DNA from 2 places in the Rhizobium etli CFN 42 genome. Region 1 is predicted to be linked to the other one. Evidence: predicted binding sites of a transcription regulator. Region 1 holds the regulator's gene; the other holds the start of a gene.
The links. The regulator PhoB, encoded in region 1, activates phosphate uptake and scavenging genes when phosphate is short. The targets are predictions, from matches to a motif close to TGTCATNNANCTGTCAT.
Positions count from the first base shown of each region.

Region 2: the regulator PhoB is predicted to act here: its motif matches at 6,666-6,682, upstream of ppk2 (polyphosphate kinase 2).

Region 1 is NC_007761.1:528,813-536,880, forward strand. It holds gene pstC (phosphate ABC transporter permease subunit PstC) at 1-687, shown strand, start outside; gene pstA (phosphate ABC transporter permease PstA) at 684-2,006, shown strand; gene pstB (phosphate ABC transporter ATP-binding protein PstB) at 2,021-2,836, shown strand; gene phoU (phosphate signaling complex protein PhoU) at 2,881-3,594, shown strand; gene phoB (phosphate regulon transcriptional regulator PhoB) at 3,755-4,438, shown strand; gene RHE_RS02605 (GcrA family cell cycle regulator) at 4,923-5,456, opposite strand; gene RHE_RS02610 (aspartate aminotransferase family protein) at 5,882-7,081, shown strand; gene argF (ornithine carbamoyltransferase) at 7,119-8,033, shown strand.
Region 2 is NC_007764.1:210,364-218,431, forward strand. It holds gene RHE_RS23840 (sugar phosphate isomerase/epimerase family protein) at 1-588, shown strand, start outside; gene RHE_RS23845 (ABC transporter substrate-binding protein) at 646-1,878, shown strand; gene RHE_RS23850 (carbohydrate ABC transporter permease) at 1,981-2,868, shown strand; gene RHE_RS23855 (carbohydrate ABC transporter permease) at 2,868-3,752, shown strand; gene RHE_RS23860 (ABC transporter ATP-binding protein) at 3,760-4,842, shown strand; gene RHE_RS23865 (GMC oxidoreductase) at 4,927-6,579, shown strand; gene ppk2 (polyphosphate kinase 2) at 6,734-7,648, shown strand; gene RHE_RS23875 (hypothetical protein) at 7,807-7,998, shown strand.

The DNA.
Region 1 (8,068 bases):
GTCGCCATGCTGGTCGCCGTGCCGGTCGGGCTGTTCGCCGCCATCTACATGGCTGAATACGCCTCGCCCAAGGTGCGCGGGATTTCCAAGCCGCTTCTCGAAGTGCTGGCCGGCATTCCGACGATCGTCTACGGCTTCTTCGCCCTCGTCACCGTCGGTCCGTTCCTGCGCGATTTCTCCGCTCAGATCAGCGGCCTGCTCTCCGGCAGCTACACCAACTTCATCCAGGCGCAGAGCGTTCTGACCGCCGGCATCGTCATGGGCATCATGCTGATCCCCTACGTGTCCTCGCTGTCGGACGATATCATCACCGCCGTACCGCGGGCCCTGCGTGACGGTTCGCTCGGTCTCGGCGCCACCCGCTCCGAAACCATCAAGAAGGTGGTGCTGCCGGCCGCCCTTCCCGGCATCGTCGGCGCGCTGCTGATGACCGCCTCGCGCGCCATCGGCGAAACCATGATCGTCGTGCTGGCCGCCGGTGTCGCCGCCCGCATCCAGATCAACCCCTTCGAGCCGATGACGACGGTGACCGTCAAGATCGTCAACCAGCTGACGGGCGACCTTGAATTCACCTCGCCGCAGACGCTGGTTGCCTTTGCCCTCGGCATCACCCTGTTCTGCATCACGCTTTGCCTCAATATCTACGCGCTCTACATCGTGCGCAAATACCGGGAGCAGTACGAATGACGGATATTGTTTCTCCCACGGCAGGTGTCACCGTTTCCAAGGCGCCAGCCCGTCGCGATATCGGCATCAAGCGCCGCTACGCCGCCGAGCGCCGGTTTCAGGCCTATGGCATCGCCGCCATCACCTTCGGTCTCGTCTTCCTGTTCATCCTGCTGTGGACGGTGATCGGCAAAGGTTACACCGCCTTCCAGCAGACCGCGATCACCCTGCCGATCGAATTCACCGAGAAGACGATCGACCCGAACAACAAGCGCGCGAGCGACCCTTCGGTGCTGGTCGCCGCCAACTATCCGGTTCTGCTGCGCGACGCGATCGTCAAGCAGCTGAACATCAATGCGTCGAGCAAGCCTGATGTGCGCGACGCGACCGCCATGCTCTCCAAGAGTGCGCCGATCCAGCTGCGCGACATGGTCGTCGCCGATCCCTCGCTGATCGGCAAGACGGTCAATGTCTCCGTTCTCGCCGACGCCAATATCGACAGCGCCAACAAGGGCCAGATCGATCTTTCCGTCGATGAGAAGAACCGCAAGGTCAACGACAAGCAGGTTAACTGGATGAACCAGCTTAAGGCGAGCGGGGCTCTGACCAAAGAGTTCAACACCGGCCTCTTCGTCAACGGCAATTCCAGCCGTCCGGAGGCTGCAGGTCTTGGCGTTGCCCTCATCGGATCGCTCTACCTGATGCTGATCGTGCTGGCGCTGTCCCTGCCGATCGGGGTTGCCGCCTCGATCTATCTCGAGGAGTTCGCACCGAAGAACAAGCTGACGGACCTGATCGAGGTCAACATCAACAACCTCGCCGCGGTCCCGTCGATCGTCTACGGTCTGCTCGGCCTTTCCGTCTTCATCAACTTCATCGGCCTGCCGCGCTCGGCCTCGCTGGTCGGCGGCCTAGTGCTGACGCTGATGACGCTGCCGACGATCATCATCGCCACGCGTGCGGCGCTGCGCGCCGTGCCGCCGTCGATCCGGGCCGCAGCGCTCGGCCTCGGCGCCTCGAAAATGCAGATGGTGTTCCACCATGTCCTGCCGCTTGCCATGCCCGGCATCCTCACCGGCACGATCATCGGCCTGGCGCATGCGCTCGGCGAAACCGCGCCGCTGCTCTTGATCGGCATGGTCGCCTTCGTCGCCAACGCGCCGGCGACACCGCTCGAGCCCTCGACGGCCCTGCCGGTGCAGGTCTATATGTGGGCGAACGAGGCCGAACGGGCCTTCGTGGAGCGTACTTCGGGTGCCATCATCGTTCTGCTCCTGTTCCTGATCGTCATGAACATGGGCGCCATTCTCTTGCGTCGTCGCTTCGAGCGCCGCTGGTAAACGGAGTAGATATCATGAACATGTTGACGGAAGCTGCAGTTGAAAAGGCGCTGGATCAGAAGATGAGCAACGTCCCGTATAAAATGATCGGACAGGATGTCTCGGTTTACTACGGCGAGAAGCGCGCGCTTTTCGATGTGAACCTGAACATCCGTGAAAACACCGTAACCGCGCTGATCGGCCCTTCCGGCTGCGGCAAGTCGACCTTCCTGCGAAGCCTCAACCGCATGAACGACACGATCGAGGGCTGCCGCGTCGCCGGTAAGATCACCCTCGACGGCGACGATATCTATGATCCGGATATCGACGTCGTCGAGCTGCGCGCCCGCGTCGGCATGGTATTCCAGAAGCCGAATCCGTTCCCGAAGTCGATCTATGAAAACGTCTCCTACGGCCCGCGCATCCATGGACTGGCGAAGTCGAAGGCCGATCTCGACCAGATCGTCGAGAGCAGCCTGCAGCGCGCCGGCCTGTGGAACGAGGTCAAGGACCGCGTGCACGAATCCGGCACCGGCCTTTCCGGCGGCCAGCAGCAGCGCCTGTGCATTGCCCGTGCCGTCGCCGTCAGCCCTGAGGTCATCCTGATGGACGAGCCCTGCTCGGCGCTCGACCCGATCGCCACGGCCAAGGTCGAGGAACTGATCCACGAACTGCGCGAGAACTACACGATCGTCATCGTCACCCACTCAATGCAGCAGGCCGCGCGCGTGTCGCAGCGCACCGCCATGTTCCACCTCGGCAACCTCGTCGAGGAAAACGACACCGACAAGATGTTCACCAATCCGGACGATCCGCGCACCCAGGACTACATCATGGGTCGCTTCGGCTGATTGCGGTCATCCGAAGCCTTCCCGTTATTCGAGGACAAAGCCCCATGGCATCGACACATATTTATTCTGCCTATGATGATGATCTGAAGTTCCTCTCCAGGCGCATTTCCGAAATGGGCGGCCTGGCCGAGCAGATGGTCGCCGAATCCGTACGGGCGCTGGTCAACGGCGATACGGCGCTGGCGCAGAAGGTCATCTCCGACGATGTGATCCTCGATCACACCGAACGCGAGATCGGCGACAAGGCGATCGTCACCATCGCCCGCCGCCAGCCGATGGCCGCGGATCTGCGCGAAATCATGGGTTCGATCCGCATCGCCGCCGACCTCGAACGCGTGGGCGACCTCGGCAAGAACACCGCCAAGCGCGTCATCGCCGTGCAGAGCACCGGCGTTCCGCGCAAGCTCGCCCGCGGTCTCGAGCACTTGTCCGAGCTGGCGCTCGTCCAGCTCAAGGAAGTGCTCGATGTCTATACGACACGCGCCGCCGACAAGGCGACCGCCATCCGCGAACGCGATAACGAGATCGACGCGATGTACACCTCGCTGTTCCGCGAGCTCTTGACCTACATGATGGAAGATCCGCGCAACATCACGAGCTGCACGCATCTGCTCTTCTGCGCCAAGAACATCGAGCGCATCGGCGACCATGCCACCAACATCGCCGAGACGATCTACTACATGGCGACGGGCGCCCAGCCGGAAGGCGATCGTCCGAAGGATGACAGCGCCAACACCGTCGGCGCCGCGACGGAATAATCGTTCCGAGCGAGCCGCCCGGGCCCGCCGCCCGGACCAGTCACTTGCGTGCGCGCCAGTTAGGGGCGCGCAAAGAGGTCGCAGCCAATTTCTGAATTTGCGCAGGACGCCTGATTAAATCGTCCCGATTTAAGGCTTGTGCGCGAGGAGACGGAGACGCATGATCCCGAGAGTCGCAGTTGTTGAAGACGAGGAGGCGCTCAGCGTGCTCCTTCGCTATAATCTCGAAGCGGAAGGCTTCGAGGTCGATACCATCCTGCGCGGCGACGAGGCCGAAATCAGGCTTCAGGAGCGCACGCCCGACCTTCTCATCCTCGACTGGATGCTGCCCGGCGTCTCCGGCATCGAACTCTGCCGGCGCCTGCGCATGCGGCCGGAAACCGAGCGGCTGCCGATCATCATGCTGACGGCGCGCGGCGAGGAGAGCGAGCGTGTCCGTGGCCTGTCCACTGGCGCCGACGATTATGTCGTCAAGCCGTTTTCGACTCCCGAGCTCGTCGCCCGCGTCAAGGCGATGCTGCGCCGTGCCCGTCCCGAGGTGCTGTCCTCGGTGCTGAAATGCGGCGATATCGAGCTCGACCGCGAAACCCATCGCGTCCATCGCAAGAGCCGCGAAGTCCGCCTCGGCCCGACCGAATTCCGCCTGCTGGAGTTCCTGATGTCGTCGCCGGGCCGGGTCTTTTCCCGCTCGCAGCTTCTCGACGGCGTCTGGGGCCACGACATCTATGTCGACGAACGCACGGTCGACGTCCATGTCGGCCGCCTGCGCAAGGCGCTGAACTTCTCCAATATGCAGGACGTCATCCGCACCGTCCGCGGCGCCGGCTATTCGATGGAAGCCTAAGCTGAGGGTGTGTGTGGTCGGCATTCCCACCGGTGCAGCCTTCCCCACTCCCTTCAACCCGCCGGCGCAGCTTATGTGTATTCGGCACAACCTCTTCTCCGTCATCCCAGGGCTTGACCCTGGGATCCATGCGGCTGGCACGGCGGAAAGAGTGATGGCATCCCACTGCAGGCGAACAAATTGAAGCGGCGTGCTTGGTTGTGGATCCCAGGGTCAAGCCCTGGGATGACGGAGTTTGGGGAAGGCGGCCGGCAAGAGGCGAGAGGTCTGAAGCAGTCGAGCTGGAGCGGTTCAGCTCTCCATGGAAGCAAGAGCCGTCTTACGCAATTCCTGAATGAAAATCGCTTCAGGCTTCTCCTGGATTGCTCTGAGACCGTGTGGTTCGTGATCTTTGCCGTATCAGCACCTACAGCCACAGCTCCACCATTCCATAAAAAAACGGGCCACGAGGCCCGTTTCGCATTTCCAGCAATGGTTTGCCCGCTCAGCTGACCCGCGCTGCCGCCCGGCGGCGTTCGTTGATCGGCTGGTAGGCAAGCTTCTGGTGGTAGCTGCAATAGGGCGAATTGTCAGGGGATTCGCAGCCGCAGAAGTGGAAATCGTCCTTCAGCGGATCGCCGACCGGCCATTTGCAGGTGCGTTCGGTCAGTTCCGTCAGGCCGAGGCGGCGGGAAATCGGCACGACCACGTTGCCCTTCGGCACGTATTCCATTTCCTCGACCGTTTCGATCTCGATCTCTTCCTTCAGCAGGGTTGCGCCCTGCTGGCGGGTCACGGTGCGGGTGGCGATCCGGGAGGCGTAGTTCGGCGCGCGCGGCGCGGATGTCTGACGCTTCGGCGTGCGCGCCGCTGTGGCTGTGCCGCCGGCCTTGGCGCGGCCGGGAAGGTTGAGCCTGTGCACCTTGCCGATAACGGCGTTTCGGCTGACCCCGCCAAGCTGCGCAGCAATCTGGCTGGCGCTCAGTCCTTCGGCCCAAAGCTTCTTGAGTTTCTCGACCCGCTCGTCTGTCCAGTTCATGCCCTGTCTCCACCTTTTGCGTTGGTGATGGCAGAATCCCTCACCGTTGTCCCGGAAGCCTCCGAAACAAGAAACGCTTGATCAATTTTGGTGACTAGTTCCGCCGCATGCAGTCTAGTAATTGAACTTTAACCTAGTGTGAGGCTGACTCCGTGACAAGAGTCGCGGGAATCCGGATGAATCGAATTTCAAGTTTTCCCCAACTTGCTGCCTCTGCGTGTCATTTCTGCAATAATGCCTGTTGAAGGCCGAAAGTGCCGCTGTACAAGCTTGCTGCATACGCTAAGGCCGCAGTTTTGTTGACATTGCAGCGCGAAAAGGAAATAGTACCGCTTGCCGCCGAAAGGCGGCATTTTTGATTTTTCGGGCCTGGTTTTCTTAGCCGGAGTCCGGCGATTGACAACGCTGATCGGGAGACCCGCGCCATGGCCGAAGCCGCGCCGCTTTATGACACCTATTCTCGTGCCCCGCTGCGGTTCGAGCGAGGCGAGGGCGTATGGCTGATCACCGAGAGCGGCGAGCGTTATCTCGATTTCGGCGCCGGTGTCGCCGTCACCTCCGTCGGCCATGGCAATCCGCATGTGGTCGCCGCCTTGAAGGAGCAGGCCGACAAGGTCTGGCACCTCTCCAACATCTATGAAATCCCCGGCCAGGAGCGCCTGGCCAAACGCCTGACGGACGCCACCTTCGCTGACAAGGTGTTCTTCACCAATTCCGGTGCCGAGGCGCTCGAATGCGCCATCAAGACGGCTCGCCGCTATCAGTTTTCCAAAGGCCATCCCGAGCGTTTCCACATCATCACCTTCGAAGGGGCCTTCCATGGGCGCACGCTTGCGACGATCGCCGCCGGCGGCCAGGAGAAATATCTCGAAGGCTTCGGCCCCAAGGCGCCGGGTTTTGATCAGGTGCCGTTCGGCGATATCGAAGCGGTCCGCGCCGCGATCACCGATGCGACGGCAGCAATCCTAATCGAGCCGGTGCAGGGCGAGGGCGGCGTGCGTCCCGCCACGACTGAGTTCATGAAGGCGCTCCGCCGGATTTGCGACGAGAACGGCCTGCTTCTGATCCTTGACGAGGTCCAGACCGGCGTCGGCCGCACCGGCAAGCTCTTCGCTCATGAATGGTCCGGCATCACGCCTGATATCATGGCCGTTGCCAAGGGCATTGGCGGCGGTTTCCCGCTTGGCGCCTGCCTTGCCACGGCCGAGGCTGCCTCCGGCATGAAGGCCGGCACGCATGGTTCGACCTATGGCGGCAATCCGCTGGCCATGGCCGTCGGCAGTGCCGTGCTCGACGTCATCCTCGCCGAGGGTTTCCTGGAGCATGTGCGCGACGTCGCGCTCGTCTTCCGCCAGGGGCTGGCCTCGCTGAAGGACCGTTATCCCGATGTGATCGAGGATATCCGAGGCGAGGGGCTTCTGCTCGGCGTCAAGGCTGCGGTTCCCTCGGCCGAATTGCTGCAGGCGATCCGCGCCGCGCATCTGCTCGGCGTGCCGGCCGGCGACAACGTCATCCGCCTTCTTCCGCCGCTGGTGGTCACCGCCGAGGAAGCCCGCGAGGGGCTCGCGCGCCTCGAGCGCGCCGCCGAGAGCATCCGCGCCGCCAAGATCAAGAAGACGGCTTGAAGGGATCGCCGCCTTCGGGCGCACGACAGGTAAGAACATGGCTCCTAAACATTTCCTCGATCTTTCGGCCGTTACATCGGCCGACCTCAGAACCATCATGAACGACGCGCTTTCTCGCAAGCAGGCCTTCAAGGCTGGCAAGGGCGACAAGCCGCTCGCCGGCAAGATGCTGGCGATGATCTTCGAGAAGCCGTCGACGCGCACCCGCGTCTCCTTCGACGTCGGCATGCGCCAGCTCGGCGGCGAAACGCTGTTCCTGTCGGGTACCGAAATGCAGCTCGGCCGCGCCGAGACGATCGGCGACACCGCCAAGGTTCTGTCGCGCTATGTCGATGCGATCATGATCCGCACCACCGAGCATTCGCGCCTGCTGGAGCTTGCCGAACATGCGACCGTGCCTGTGATCAACGCCCTGACGGACGATACCCATCCGTGCCAGATCATGGCCGATATCATGACCTTCGAGGAGCATCGCGGCCCGATCAAAGGCAAGACCATCGCCTGGACCGGCGACGGCAACAATGTGCTGCATTCGCTGGTCGAAGGTGCCGCGCGCTTCGGCTACCGCATGAACATGGCCGTACCCCTTGGTTCGGAGCCCAAGGATCACTATCTGAACTGGGCCCGCAACGAGGGCGCCGAAATCATGCTATGCCATGATGCCGACCGTGCGGTCGAAGGCGTCGATTGCGTGGTGACCGATACCTGGGTCTCCATGAATCAGGAACATCGGGCCCGGGGTCATAACGTCTTCCAGCCTTATCAGGTCAATGCGGCCTTGATGGCCAAGGCCGGCAGCGATGCATTGTTCATGCATTGCCTGCCCGCGCATCGCGGTGAGGAAGTGACGGACGAGGTGATCGACGGCCCGCAATCCGTCGTCTTCGATGAAGCGGAAAACCGTCTTCATGCGCAGAAGTCGATTCTTGCTTGGTGCCTGGGCGCGATCTGAACCATCAATCGGATGTCGCGCGTGATAAGCGCGCG
Region 2 (8,068 bases), on a different replicon from region 1:
TTCCTGAAAGCCTGCGGCAGCGACATCATGGTGATTGGCGCCCCGTTACGCCAAACTCTCGGCGCCCAGCCGGTGCAGTTCCACGATTTCGACCGTGCCAAGGCAATCGCCGATTTCCTCAATCGGCTTGGCGCGACCCTCCATGCCAGAGGCGTCCGGCTCGCGCTGCACACGGAGGCGCACTCGATCTTTGCCGCCGCGCGCGACGTCGACCTGATGATGCTGCTGACCGATCCGGCCTATGTGCATATGTGCCCGGACACCGCCCATATCATCGTTGCCGGCTCCGACCCCGTCCAGTTGGTTGACCGTCATCACGAGCGCATGATCATCGCCCACTGGAAGGATGCGGTCGGCCCGATGCCAGCCGATACCCCGATCGACAAGCAGATCCATGAACGCCACCAGCCCTATTTCTGCGGCTTTGGCCTCGGACGCGTCGACTGGCCGGCCTGGATCCGGCTGTTGCGCGACAAGGCCTATGAAGGCTGGGCAATCCTCGAACTCGATGCCGCGCCCGATCCCGTCCGCGACATCGCCAACGGGCTCACGCTCGTCCGGCAGGCGCTCCTGCCGATTTATCGCTGAGATCATTCCGAAGACGACAAACGCCCCGCCAAGAGGGCATTTTCAAGAGGTGGAACAATGAAGACCATGATGAAGCTCTTTCTTGCCGGTGTGGCTTTCGCCGGTCCCATCGCCGCGGCGCATGCCGAGGACAAGCCGACGATCGAGATCATGTCGTCCTGGACGTCGGGCGGCGAAGCGGCAGCCTTGAACGTCATCAAGACGGAATTCGAAAAGCGCGGCGGCATCTGGAAGGATTCCTCCATTGCCGGCTTCGGCGCTGCCGATGCCGCCTTCCAGAACCGCATCGTCGCCGGCGACGCGCCCGGCGCCAAACAGGGCGTCATCGGTCTTGCTGCCGCCGATTTCGTCAGCCAGGGTCTTTTCAACCCGATCGACGACGTTGCTGCCGCCGGCAAATGGGCCGACGTCTTGCCGAAATCGATCAGCGCTCTCATTTCCTATGATGGCAAGGTCTATCTCGCGCCGACCGGCGCCCATGGCGAAAGCTGGGTCTTCTATTCCAAGGAGGCCTTCGACAAGGCCAGTATTGCGCAGGAACCGAAGAGCTGGGACGAGTTTTTCGCTGATCTCGACAAGCTGAAGGCCGCCGGCCTTATCCCGGTCGCCTGGGGCGGCCAGCCCTGGCAGCAGACCAAGGTCTTCAACATGATCCTGCTCTCGCAGGTGGGGAGCGACGGCTTTCTGAAGATCTATGCAGACAAGGACAAGAGCGAGGCATCCGTCGACGGCGTAAAGAAGACTCTCGAAATCCTTGGCAAGCTGCGCGGTTATGTCGACGCGGGTGCGGCGGGCCGCAACTGGAACGATGCGACAGCCATGCTGATCACCGCCAAAGCCGGCGTGCAGTTCATGGGCGATTGGGCCAAGGGCGAATTCACCGTTGCCGGCAAAGAGCCTGGCAAGGATTATGGCTGCATGATCGCTCCCGAATCCAGAGGCATGGTCTATATCGCCGACTCCCTGTGGTTCCCGAAAACCGGCAATGCCCAGGCCGACAAGGCGCAGAAGCTTCTCGCCGAAGTCGTCATGGACCCGGCGATCCAGGTCGAATTCGCCCTTAAGAAGGGCTCTATCCCGATGCGCTCCGACGTCGACAAGTCTAAACTCGACGTCTGCGCGCAGAAGGGCGTCGAGCTGATGAGCGCCGGCGCGATCGTGCCCGATCAGGCGATCGTGCTCACGCCGCAGCAGGTCGGTTCGCTCGACGATTTCGTCGACGAATATTGGAGCGGCGGCTCGAACGACGCGGCGGCTGCGGCCGAGAATTTCTTCGCCATCTTCGAGTAGGATCGTGTCCGTGGCGTCGGACTGTCTCCGACGCCACGGCTTCCGCGCTGCGTGCTCCGCGGCGGCGCGTGTTCCGCTTTCCATCCGACAACGAGCTGGCCGATGTCCGTCAAACGCAAGCGCAATCTTTCCGCGATCATCGCCCTCTTGCCGACATGGTTTGCCGCGGTCGTGGTCTTCATCGGCACCATGGGCTGGTCGATAAGGCTGTCCTTCACCAATTCCACGCTCTTTCCGTCTTCGACCTATATCGGCTTCGCGCAATATTCGAAGCTCTTCGCCTCGGCCAAATGGCTGGCCTCACTGCAAAACGTCTTGATCTTCGGCGTCCTCTATGTCGCGGGCTGTCTGGTGCTCGGCTTTCTTCTGGCCGCCGCACTCGACCGCAAGATCCGTTTCGAAAGCGCCTTCAGGACGATCTTCCTCTATCCCTACGCCATGTCCTTCGTGGTGACCGGGCTGATCTGGCAATGGATGCTCAATCCGACGCTCGGCATCCAGGCGAGCGTGCGTTCGCTCGGCTGGGAAAGCTTCGTCCTCGACTGGGTGGTCAATCGCGACATGGCGATCTATGCGCTGGTGCTCGCCGGCGTATGGCAGGGCGCGGGGCTGGTCATGGTCATTGCGCTTGCCGGCATACGCGGCATCGAGGCCGAGCAATGGAAAGCGGCGCGCGTCGACGGCATCCCCGTCTGGCGCATCTATGTCTCGATCATCCTGCCCCAGCTCGGGCCGGCACTCGCCGCTGCCGGCATGCTGCTCGCCATGGGCGTGATCAAGACCTACGACATCGTCGTCGCCATGACCAATGGCGGCCCCGGCAATGCCACCGAGGTGCCGGCGAAATTCATCATGGACAATTTGTTCGGGCGCCAGAATCTCGGCCTTGCCACAGCAGGCGCAACGGTGCTCGTCCTCAGCGTCATCATCGCGGTCGCGCCATTTCGCTATGCGATGCACATGCGCAACCGGGCGGAGGGAGCGGCGTGATGAACCAGCCTCACCCGAACGGGCCGAAGCCGGCGAGGATCACGGCGGGACGCATCGGCCTTTATACCTTCCTGGTCGCCGCCGCACTTTTCTTCCTTCTGCCGCTCTATACGATGGTCGTCACCTCGCTGAAGTCGATGGACGAAATCCGGCTCGGGCAGATCTTTGCCCTCCCCGCCACGCTCGATTTCTCCGCCTGGGTGACCGCCTGGTCGGGCGCCTGCATGGGAACCGTCTGCGTCGGCATTCGCAGCGGCTTCTGGAATTCGGTGGCGATCACCGTTCCCGCGGTCGCGATCTCGGTCTTCATCGGTGCCGTCAACGGCTATGCGCTGTCGCTCTGGCGGCCGCGCGGGGCAAATGCGCTCTTTGGCTTGTTAATGGCCGGCGGTCTCATCCCCTACCAGATCTTCCTCTATCCGATGGTTCGCGCCATGGCGAATATCGGCCTCTACAATTCACTCGCCGGCATCATTATCGTCCACGTCATCTTCGGCCTGCCGCTGGTGACACTGCTCTTCCGCAACTATTTCGTCAGCGTGCCGGAGGAGCTCTGCAAGGCGGCGCGCGTCGACGGCGCTGGCTTCTGGCGCATCTTCTTCGAAATCATGCTGCCGATCGCCGTGCCTATGGTCGTCGTAGTCTCCATGCTGCAGTTCACCGGCATCTGGAACGACTTCCTGCTCGGTCTCGTCTTCGCCGGGCGCGACAACCTGCCGATGACCGTGCAGCTCAACAACATCGTCAATACCACGATGGGCGAGCGCACCTACAATGTGAACATGGCGGCGACGATCCTCACCGCCATCCTCCCTCTCGCCATCTATTTCCTGTCCGGCCGCTGGTTCGTGCGCGGCATCGCGGCCGGCGCAGTCAAGGGGTAACGCTTCCATGCAATCCGCCGTCTCCGTCAAGGACCTGAAGATCGCCTATGGCCACCATACGGTGATCGAGAAGATGTCGATCGACGTCGCGCCCCGCGAGTTCCTGGTGCTGCTCGGCCCTTCCGGCTGCGGCAAGTCCACGCTTTTGAACGCTATTGCCGGCCTGCAGGACATTACGGCGGGCGAGGTGTGGATCTCCGGCAGGAACGTCAGCTGGGAGGAGCCGAAGGATCGCGGCATCGGCATGGTCTTCCAGTCCTACGCGCTCTATCCGCGCATGTCGGTGCGCAAGAATCTCTCCTTCGGGCTCCGTGTCGCCGGCCTGCCCAAGGCCGAGATCGAAGCGCGCGTCACGCGCACCGCCGCCCTCCTCCACCTCGATACGCTGCTCGATCGGCGCCCTGCCGAACTATCAGGCGGTCAGCGCCAGCGCGTCGCCATCGGCCGGGCGCTGGTGCGGGAAGTGGATGTGTTCCTCTTCGACGAACCGCTGTCAAATCTCGACGCCAAGCTGCGCAACGAATTGCGCGTCGAGATCAAAAAGCTGCATCAGAGCCTCGGCAATACCATGATCTATGTGACTCATGATCAGGTCGAAGCGCTGACGCTCGCCGATCGCATCGCCATCATGCGCGACGGCGTGATCCAGCAGCTCTCCTCGCCGGCGGAGATCTACCGCCGTCCGGCCAACCTCTTCGTCGCCGGCTTCATCGGTGCTCCGGCGATGAATTTCATCGAGGGCCGGATCGAACGCGACGGCGCCTCGCCGGTCTTCCGGAGCAACGGGCTCGTCGTCGATCTCTCGGGATATGCTTTCCGGGCCGCGACGGCGGAAGGGCCTGTTACGTTAGGAGTTCGCCCCGAGCACCTTGTGCTCGACGGGGCGGTAAGCGGGCTGCCCACCATTCCTGGCCGCGTTTCCGTCGTCGAGCCGATGGGATCGGATACCGTCGTCTGGTTCGACTGGACGGAGCAGAGCCTCTCGCTTCGTTTTATGGGCGACATCGACGTCAAGCCCGGCGATGCCGTGGCTCCGGGCCTAGATATCGCCAAGGCGTCGCTCTTCGCTGCCGATGGGTCGCGGCTTTGACGCACCATCCCTTTGCTTTCCCGCAATTTCGGATGCGCTTTGCGCTGCTTTGAGGAATTGCCCCAGGACAGGAATTGAAAAGACATGTCTGAGATCGTTTATGATGCGCTCGTGATCGGCTCCGGCGCGGCGGGTTCCTTCGCGGTCAAAGAGCTGACGGCCCAAGGGCTGTCGGTGCTGCTGCTTGAGGCCGGGCCGGCCGTCGGCCCCAGAGATTTCGACCCGGCGCGCAAGAAGGCGCCGGCAAGCAGCATCAATATCTGGGAGCGCGCACGCGCCACCCTGAAGGGCCAGCCGATCCAGGCGCGCGCGGCCTTCTTTACCGAACGTTTCAGCCACTTCTTCGTCAACGACCGCAAGAACCCTTATACGACGCCGAAAGGCGAGCCATTTCTCTGGATTCGCGGCCGTCAGGGCGGCGGACGTCTGCACAGTTTCGGCCGCGTGCTGCTGCGCTGGACCGACGATGATTTCAAAATCCGATCGCGTACCGGAAAGGGCGTGGACTGGCCGGTTTCCTATGACGAGCTCACGCCGTTCTACGAAGAGGTGGAGGCCTATCTCGGGCTCTACGGCAACAAGGACGATGTGCCGACCTTGCCGGACGGCCTTTATGCGAAACCGGCCAACCTGACGCCGGCAGAACAGATCTTCAAGCAGGCTGTGGAAAGCCGTTGGCCGGAACGGCACGTCGTCTCCTGGCGTTATATCGCGCCGGACGCCGAACGCATGCCGCGACCGCTGCGGGATGCCAAGACGACCGGCCGGCTGAGCGTCCGCTATGACGCCGTCGTTCGCCGCATCACCACGGACGAAAAAACCGGCCGCGCCACCGGCGCGCAGTTTGTCGATCGCAATAGCGGAGAGGTGTCGACGGCGCGTGCCGCGACGGTGGTGCTCTCCGCCTCGCCGATCGAGAGCGTGCGGCTGCTGCTGAATTCGGCATCGGCAAGACATCCTCATGGGCTCGGAAACAGCTCGGGCGCACTCGGACGCTATTTCATGGATCAGCTTCCATGCCTCGCTTTCGGCTCCTTTTCCAAGGCGAAGGGTTGGGCTGTTGACGGTTCCGCTCCCGTCGATCCCTTCTACAATCCGTCCGGTGGGATCTTCATCCCGCGCTTCGGGGAGGGTGACGCCGCCCGCGGCGATTTCGACTATCAGGGCAGCATCGGCAGGGCGCCGGTTTCAGAGGAGACCGATGCGCGTCTCGCCTTCTTCGGCTTCGGCCGCATGCTGCCCTATGCCGACAACCGCATCACCCTGGATGGCAAGCGAAAGGATGCCTGGAACATTCCGGTGCCGCACATTCGCTGCGTCATACAGGAGGAGGAGCGGCGGCTGCTCCGCCGGCAGGAGGAGACGTTGATCGCCATGATCCGGGAGGTCGGCGGCGATCTCGAATGCATCGGCTCGCCCACCGGGCTCAAGGAGATGGGCAGGGGCGCCTTTCCCGACGCCGATGCCTTCAGCCGCTTCATGTTCCGCACATGGTTCCGCAAGACCATGTGCATGGGCGCGGCGATCCATGAAACCGGCGGTGCGCGCATGGGCGAAACTCCGGAAGCTTCCGTGCTCAATTCCTACAACCAGGTCTGGGATGCCCCGAACATCATCGTCACCGACGCCAGCGCCTTCCCGGGCAGCGGCATCGCCGGCACGACGCTCACCGTCATGGCGCTGACGATCCGCGCCTGCCGCTACCTCGTCGACCGCTACAGGACGGGACTGCTCTAGACACGCCTCCGCCTCGGTGCGACCGGGGTCGAAACGATCTCCGGCATACGGAATGATGAAAGAGGCGAACAAGTGAACGAGCTTGGGGTTATTCAACCGTCACACAAAGTTTGCAGTGACATGCTCCTTTCAAATGAGCAGGAAGGGAAAGCCCATGTCTAAAACACATCAGGACCAGCTCAGCCGGATAAAGGCCGAAATCGCTGACAGCTTCGATGAGGAGCTGGAAATGCAGATGGAGGAAGACCGGCTGGACGATCTGGTCGTCGAAGGAATGACCGAACCGGCGGAGCAGACGCTCGATCGAAAGATCTATTTCCGCGAGCTGTTCCGGCTGCAGCATGAGCTGGTGCGGCTGCAGGATTGGGTCCAATACAAGCAATTGAAAGTGGTCGTGCTCTTCGAAGGCCGGGATTCGGCCGGCAAGGGCGGCGCGATCAAGCGCGTGACCCAAAGGCTCAACCCGCGCGTCTGCCGAACCGTGGCACTGCCTGCGCCGACCGAACGGGAGCGCCATCAATGGTATTTCCAGCGTTATGTCCCGCATCTTCCCACCGCCGGCGAGATCGTGCTCTTCGATCGCAGCTGGTACAACCGCGCCGGCGTCGAGCGCGTGATGGGGTTCTGCACCCCTGACGAACTCGAGGAGTTCTTCCGCTCGGTGCCCGAATTCGAACGGATGCTCGTCCGTTCCGGCATCGTACTGATCAAATACTGGTTCTCGATCACCGACGAGGAACAGGAATTCCGCTTCAAGATGCGCATCCACGATCCGCTGAAGCAGTGGAAGCTTTCGCCGATGGACATGGAAAGCCGCGTCCACTGGGAGGAATATACCAAGGCCAAGGAAGAAATGTTGGCGCGCACACACACCAAGGAGGCGCCCTGGTGGGTGGTGCAGGCCGTCGACAAGAAGCGGGCGCGGCTGAACTGCATCGCCCATCTTCTCGACCAGATTCCCTATGAGGATGTCCCGAAGCCTGAGATTCAGCTGCCGGATCGTATCCGCCATGCCGACTACATCAGGGCGCCGGTTCCGCCTGAAATGCACGTACCGGAGCGATATTGAAAGCATAGCCGCAACAAGTCGGCTGCCGAAGCGTTGAAACCGAGACCGCATGGTCACTGGACCGTGCGGTCAATGCGTGTTTCCCAACGGCTGCATCGTGAAGTATAAAGACTGGGCGTCCCATCGGCCGATAATACGGAGATGACAGGAGGTTGGTCATGACGGGTTTTTGGAGATTAATCGTTCAGGAGATTGTGCTCTCCGCGATTCTGGCGGCCGGCGCTGTCCTCGGCCTTCCCAAGCTTACCGATCCGAACACTAGTGCCAATTATCCGTTGGCAATCGTGGTTTTTCTGGCGATGTCAGGGGCCCTGGTGGCTTATGAGCTTCTGACACGGAAGCCTTCCTGATGCTCTCGTTTGCCGGCCCGTTGGCGCAGCCAACAAGGTGCGGCCGACCTGCAGATTGCGCTACCACGTC